3 regions of the Saccharopolyspora sp. 7B genome follow, and region 1 is predicted to be linked to each of the others. Evidence: riboswitches for the same ligand, from Rfam matches in the RefSeq annotation. Region 1 holds a riboswitch; each other region holds the start of a gene.

Evidence for each region. A riboswitch is a leader RNA that binds a small molecule or an ion and turns the genes downstream of it on or off. The one in region 1 is predicted to bind cobalamin.
Region 2: it holds a riboswitch for cobalamin, as region 1 does, so the genes downstream of both, metE (5-methyltetrahydropteroyltriglutamate--homocysteine S-methyltransferase) here and LCD33_RS05970 (ABC transporter substrate-binding protein) in region 1, are expected to answer to the same signal.
Region 3: it holds a riboswitch for cobalamin, as region 1 does, so the genes downstream of both, LCD33_RS15795 (ABC transporter substrate-binding protein) here and LCD33_RS05970 (ABC transporter substrate-binding protein) in region 1, are expected to answer to the same signal.

What each region holds. Positions count from the first base shown of each region.
Region 1 is NZ_JAIUKC010000029.1:14,433-16,689, reverse strand. Features, by position in the region: gene LCD33_RS05970 (ABC transporter substrate-binding protein) at 1-1,216, opposite strand, end outside; cobalamin riboswitch at 1,310-1,477, opposite strand; gene LCD33_RS05965 (hypothetical protein) at 1,744-2,257, shown strand, end outside.
Region 2 is NZ_JAIUKC010000226.1:1,287-3,543, forward strand. Features, by position in the region: gene metE (5-methyltetrahydropteroyltriglutamate--homocysteine S-methyltransferase) at 1-1,098, opposite strand, end outside; cobalamin riboswitch at 1,228-1,469, opposite strand; gene LCD33_RS27250 (VCBS repeat-containing protein) at 1,655-2,257, shown strand, end outside.
Region 3 is NZ_JAIUKC010000093.1:4,255-6,511, reverse strand. Features, by position in the region: gene LCD33_RS15800 (TetR/AcrR family transcriptional regulator) at 1-419, shown strand, start outside; cobalamin riboswitch at 715-848, shown strand; gene LCD33_RS15795 (ABC transporter substrate-binding protein) at 932-1,948, shown strand; gene LCD33_RS15790 (iron ABC transporter permease) at 1,945-2,257, shown strand, end outside.

The DNA.
Region 1 (2,257 bases):
TCCGGGACAGCGAGGCGACGCCGTGCTCCTTGATGTCGGAGAAGTACGTTTCGGCCGGCCCGATCCGCGGCGACACGCGCATCCCCGTCTCGCCGAGCTGCTGGGCGATGAGGCTGGCGGCGGATTCGAAGTAGGGGTCGACGGAGCTGGTCTGCAGCTCCCAGCTCAGCCCGTCTGCCCCGGCTTCGCGCAGCAGCGCGCGGGCGGCGTCGACGTCGCGCGCGGGCGCGGGCAGGTCCGGCGGGTAGTACTTCAGCCCGGCGCCGAACAGGTCGTTGCCGAGCCTGCCCTGCCCGCTGAGCGCGATGTCCAGCAGCGCCTGCCGGTCCAGGCCGACGCGCACCGCCCGCACCAGCCGCGGATCGGAGAACGGCGGCCGGTCCACCTTGAGCAGCAGGGCCTGCATGGTGCCGAACGGCGCCGAGTGCACCCGCGCCCGGCCGCCCTGCTCCAGCAGCCGCACCGAGTTGGCGCTCACGTCGTGCGCGTAGTCGACCTGCCCGGACAGCAGCGCGTTGACCCGGGCGCTCTCCTGCTCCATGGGCACGAATTCCAGCTCGGCCGGGGTCGCGGGCCCGGACCAGTGCCGGTCGAAGCGGGCGAACACGGCGGTCCCACCGGGTTCGAAGGAGACGAACCGGAACGGGCCGGAGCCGACGGGCGCGGTGAAGTCGGTGGTGCCCGCGGGCACGATCTCGGTGGCGGGCGCGCCCCACGCCGACGGGAACTCGAAGTTCGGCGCGCCCAGCACGAGTTCCAGTTCGGTCGCCGAGATCGCCCGGCTGGCGCCGAAGTCGACGTCGGCGAAGTGCGAAGCGGACTGGGCCGCGGTGGCGTCGTCGGCGATGCGCCGGTAGGTGAACAGCACGTCCTCGGCGGTCACCGGCCTGCCGTCGTGGAACTCGGCCGGGCGCAACCGGATCCGCCACCGGGTACCGGTCGGGTCGGGCTGCCAGCTCTCGGCGAGCCGCGGCACCACGCTCATGTCGTCGGCGTAGCCGACGAGCGTGTCGAACAGCGCCTTCGCGCGGGCCTGGTCGACGAACAGCGAACCGGTGTGCGGGTCGAGCGATTCGGTGGCGCCACCGGCGGGGAACGCCAGCCGCAGCCTGCCCGCGCTCGCCCCGGAACCGCCGGCGCAGGAGACGAGGGGGACCGCGGCGATCGCTCCGGCCACGCCCGCGAGCAGCCGCCTGCGGCCGATCACGCCGCTCACGCGGCGCGGGCCGGTTCGGGAACAGCGGGGAAACCGGGCGTGTGCGGCGAATCCGGGTGCACTGCGTACCTCCTCCGGGGCTCCGCGACCCCGTGCGAATCGGTACGACGGTGCCAGTCTCCTGACTCGCGGATCGACGTCGCGCCCGGCCTTCCCATCGGCTGCCCGACAGTGGCGCTGGTGGACGCGGCTCCCCGTTCACAGTGGCGGGACCGCACCGGATTCGCACCGGTTTCCTGCACACCGTCGCATTGGAACGACTCGTCAACTTTTCAGCCTGCGTCGTGCCTTGTCAAGGAAGTGTGAACCGCTCGGCATCCCGTCACCGCGGGTCGCGGTGCCGTCGCCCACCGCCCGCGCGCGGCGGAGCGGCCCGCCCGGTCTCCTCCGGAGAACGGTGCAGCACCCGTTGGGCGAGCGGGCGAGGGGATTCCCGCGTTCGGCAGCGGGGAGCGCGCGGAACCGCGGCGGCCGCCACCGCACCGGGCAGACTCACCGGCACCCGCCGACGACGACGAGGAGCCGCCATGCCCACGCCCGGTTTCCCACCTGGAACCCTGGACGCCACCGGTTATCCGATCTGGCTGTCCGAACTGGACGTGCCGGGTCCGAACCACACCGCGCACCTGGTGCGCGACCTGGAACCGGCGCGGGCGCTGGAGGTGCTCGGCGCGGACCCGGGTTCCGCCGCGGCGTGCACGCTGCCCGAACAGCGGCCGGACGAGTTCACCTCGCTGCCGCGCGCGGCGCTCGGCGATCCGCAGTGCCTGTCGGTGCTGCTGGCGACCCGCATCGGCGGCTGGACACTGGTCTTCGACGACGCGGGCACCACCTTCCAGGTCGGTGGCCTGGACACGATGCGCGCACTGCTCGACGGGATGCGCACCGGGGACTGGTCCGCGCTGCAGGAGCCGGAGGTCCCGCGGACCGTCCCGCGAGCACCGGCGGAAGCCCTCTCCGCGTCCGGCGGCCCGGCGGTGACGTTGCACGCCAACATCAGCGGGTTGCTCAGCCTCGACTACGCGGTGGACGGTTCGCGCG
Region 2 (2,257 bases), on a different contig from region 1:
GCGGTCGAGGACGACGACCTCGCCGACCTTCTGCGCGGCGAACGCCAGCCAGGACGCGACCTGCGGGTCGAGGTCGGTTTCCGCGTCGACGTCGTAGGGCACGTGCAGCAGCGAGCAGGAGGTGCTGACGGCGACCTCCCCGGCGAGGCCGAGCAGGGTGGCGGCGGTGGTGAGCGCCTTGTCCAGGTCGGTGCGCCAGATGTTGCGCCCGTCGACGAGGCCCGCGACGAGCGTCTTCTCCCGCAGCCCGGGCACCGACGGGAGTTCGTCCACGGTGCGCTGCCCGGCGACGAGGTCCACGCCGACGGCTTCGACGGGGGAGGAGGCGAGCACGCCCAGCGCGTCCCCGAGGTCGCCGAAGTAGGACGCGACCAGGATCTTCGGCCGTTCCGAGAGCTCGCCGAGCCGCTGGTAGGCGGCGCGCAGCGCGTCCAGGTCGGCCTGCGAGCGGTCCGCGGTGAACGCGGGCTCGTCCAGCTGCACCCATTCGACCCCGGCCCGGTGCAGCTCGCCGAGCAGTTCGGCGTAGGCGGTGACGAGCTCGTCGACCTTGTCCAGCGGGCGGAACGAGGCGGGCGCGCCGTCCTGCGGTTTGGACAGCAGCAGGAACGTCAGCGGTCCGACGACGACCGGGCGGGTCTTGATGCCCAGCTCAGCGGCCTCGTGGTACTGGTCGACGACGGTCTGGTCGGACAGCCGGAACTCGGTGTCCGGGCCGATCTCCGGGACGATGTAGTGGTAGTTGGTGTCGAACCACTTCGTCATCTCCAGCGGTGGCGCGGATTCCACGCCGCGGGCCATCGCGAAGTACGTGTCGAGCGGGTTCAGGCCCAGTTCGGCGAAGCGCGGCGGGACCGCGCCGAAGGTGACGGCGGCGTCGAGGACCTGGTCGTAGTAGGAAAAGGTGTTTCCCGGCACCGAGTCCAGCCCGGCGTCGCGCAGCGAACGCCACGTGTCGGTGCGCAGCGTGCGCGCGACTTCGCGCAGTTCCGCTTCGCCGGTGCGGGACTTCCAGTAGCTCTCCAACGCCCGCTTGAGTTCCCGGTTCGGACCGATCCGGGGGAACCCGAGCACGGTGGATCCGATTGTGCTGGTCAACGCTCTCTCCTCGCGAGCTGGACGGCAGTTCTGCGAGGTCGAGCGGGCAGGATCCGGGCACACGTGGCCGCACGCGGCGGCTCGTTCGTCCAGGTCTTCCCGCGAGACCTCGCAACAGCGCGCGTCACGCAGGACGCGCGCACCGGCGGCAGGTCTTCGGACTCGTGGGCGCTTCCCGGTGGAACCGGGGTCTTCTACTGGCCGTCGCTTCCCGAGCTCGCGCTCAGTGCTGTGACCGGTCGTGGCGACCGGTGACGGCGTTCGTTCCCACTCACCGCTGCGGGGCAGTCCCGGATTTCCACCGGGTTCCCTCTTGCCTCGCGCACCCCCGCTTTCGCAGGGCTGTGCGAACCACCAGCACTTCGGAGGCTACTTGCTTCTGGCGGGAAGACAAGGCCCTGCCGTCCGGATCACCCGGGCGCCGCGACGACCGCCGGAAGGTTTTTCGAGCCGCGGGCAACCTGCCGCGCGGTGGTGCGTCTTGTGAACAGGTGAGGGGGCGGGACGGATTTCTTCCGTCCCGGTGCGACGAAGCGATCGGGAGGAACCGGCTGTGGTGAAGAGCGGTATTCGGGCGGGTGTGGGCATCGGTGCGCTGGCCGTGGCGGCGATGGCGCTGGTGCCGGCAGGGATCGCCGCCGCTGACTCGAGCGAGACGTCCGTTGTGGACTTGAACGGGGACGGAACTCCGGACACCGCGCAGCTGTCCGCCATCGGGGACGGGGCGAAGCAGTCGCTCAAGTTCACTGTGGACGGTCGTACGACCGAGGCCGTGCTGACCGGCGACCCGTCCTTCGGCACCCAGCCGATGCGGGTGCTGGACGTGAACGGCGACGGCAGGCAGGAACTGCTGGTGACGGAGTCCGTCGGCGCGAACACCACCTGGTTCAGCGTGTGGGACCTGGGTGCCGATGGCGCGCCGCGCGAGCTGAAGACGCAGGACGGCGAGCCGCTGAAGATCAACGAAGGCGGCGGGATCGGTGCCCGCCTCGGCTACGAGTGCGCGCCCGCGGGCTCGGACGGCCGGGTCCTGATCACCTTGGCCGCGTCGAACGAGAGCCAGACGACGGAGCCCTCCTACGACGGTTCCCGGGTCGCCTACGAGGTGCGCGACGGCGTGGCCACGCCGGTCGACGACTACTCGTTCACCGGTGTCGGC
Region 3 (2,257 bases), on a different contig from region 1:
AGGCCGGGGTGCCCGTCGGTTCCGTCGCCTACCACTTCGAATCGGTGCGCGCGCTGCTGATCGAGGCGAGCAGGCGGGTGCTGCGTTCCCGCGCCGAGTCCCTCGACGAGTGGCTGCGCGGGGTCACCGCGGACACCGTCGTCGCCCGGCTCGCCGAGCTGGTCCACCACCACCTCACCGCGGAGCGCGGCACCAGCGTCGTCACCTACGAGCTGTACGTCCTCGGCATGCGCGACCCGGAATTCCGCGCGGTGAGCCGTGCTTCGCTGGTCCACCTGCGGGAGAAGCTGGCCGAAGTGCTGCCCGCTCCGGCGGCGGACCGGCTCGCCGCGACCGCCGACGGCTACCAGATGCAATGCCTCTTCGAGGAGCGAACCCCGCCGGTGGAGAACATCCGCACGATGTTGCAACCGGACTGATGTCTGTTCGTCCGTTGCTCGGGGGTCGTTCCCTGTCAGCGGGGAAGCCGCTGAGCAGCGACCACGCGCGCAGGTCGACCACCCGCGGGTTCTCAGCGCTTTCCTCGCGAGAACAGCGTTTTCGCATGTGGCGGAGCCACCTGTGAAAACGATCCCGCAGCGAGGAAAGCGCTGAGTCCGCCACCCATCCCCGAAAGCAGAACGAGTGGCGGTGCCCGCAGCGAGGAACATCACCTTGATGGGGTAGTGGTATGTCCGGTTAGGGTGCTCGGGAGCCAGTCGCGCCCGCGAGGGCAGGGAATCCGGTCGGAATCCGGAGCTGACGCGCAGCGGTAGGGGCGATGGGCGAGGAACGGCCGCACGGCCGCGACCACTGGACCACCGGGTCCGGGAAGGGACCTCGCCCGGCGAACCCGAGCCCGAAGACCTGGCTGGCTCCCCGGACCGCACTCGGTGCCGGGTCGCAGCCTGCCGGGCCCCGCGCATGGGTCCGGGGTGAGGAACCACGTGACATGCCGTTCTCGCGCCCCCGCGCGTTCCGGGCCGGACTGGTGGCGTTGACCGCGACCGTGCTGGCCTCCTGCGCCGCCCCCGCCGACGACACCGCACCCGCCGCCGGGGCGACGACGCTGCACAACTGCGGCACCGAGGTCACCGTCGCGGAACCGCCGCGGCGGGCGGTGTCGCTGAACCAGTCGACCACCGAGATCATGCTCTCGCTGGGACTGGCCGACCGGATGGTGGGCACCGCGACCTGGACGGAGCCGGTCGACCCGCCGCTGGCCGCGGCGAACGCGCGGGTGCCGAAGCTCGCCGAGAACACCCCGTCGTTCGAGTCCGTGCTGGACACCGAACCGGACATCGTGCTCGGCGCCTACCAGGCCATGTTCACCGACGAGCGCGTCGCCGACCGCGAGCGGTTCACCGAGCTCGGCGTGCCCACCTACCTGTCGCCGAGCAACTGCCTGCCGGAGGAGGCGCCGCTGCCGGAACCGGTGCAGCTGGCCGACATCCACCAGGAGGTGCAGGACATCGCCGACCTGTTCGGCGTCCCCGAGCGGGGCCGGGCGCTCAACGAGCAGCTGCGCGGCCGGGTGGAGGCGGCGCGGCAGAAGGTCGCCGGGCTGGACTCGCGCGGCGACATCTCGGTGCTGTTCTGGTTCGCCCGCACCGAATCCCCGTACGTGGCGGGCTCCACCGGGTCTCCGGCGATCATGGCCAGGGAGCTGGGCGTGCGCAACGCCTACGACGACGTCACCTCGATGTGGCCGCAGGTGTCCTGGGAGGACGTGCTGGCCCGCGACCCGGACCTGCTGGTGCTCGGCGATCTCACCCGCGACGGCGAAGGCGACGGGCTCGCGGCGAAGGAGCGGTTCCTGCACGAGGACCCGGCGGTGTCCCGGCTCGCCGCGGTCCGCGACGACCACCTGCTGAGCATGACCGGCACCGAGCTGAACATCAGCCTCCGCACCGTGCAGGGCATCGAGCGGCTCGCGGACCGGCTCGTCGAGCTGGACCGGCAGCGGTGACGGCGGGGCGGCTGCCCGCCTCCGCCATCGTGCTGGCCGGGATCCCGGCGCTGCTGCTGTCGATCGCCGCCGCGGTCACCCTCGGGCCCGCGGACCTGTCGGTCGCCGACGTGGGCAGCGTGGTGGGGCACCGGCTCGGGCTGGTGGACACCGAGGTGTCCCGCATCGGGCAGGGCATCGTGCTGCAGCTGCGGTTGCCGCGGGCGCTGCTGGCCTCGATCTGCGGTGCCGGGCTGGGGGTGTGCGGGGCGGTATTGCAGACGCTGGTGCGCAACCCGCTCGCCGACCCGTACCTGCTCGGGGTGTCCT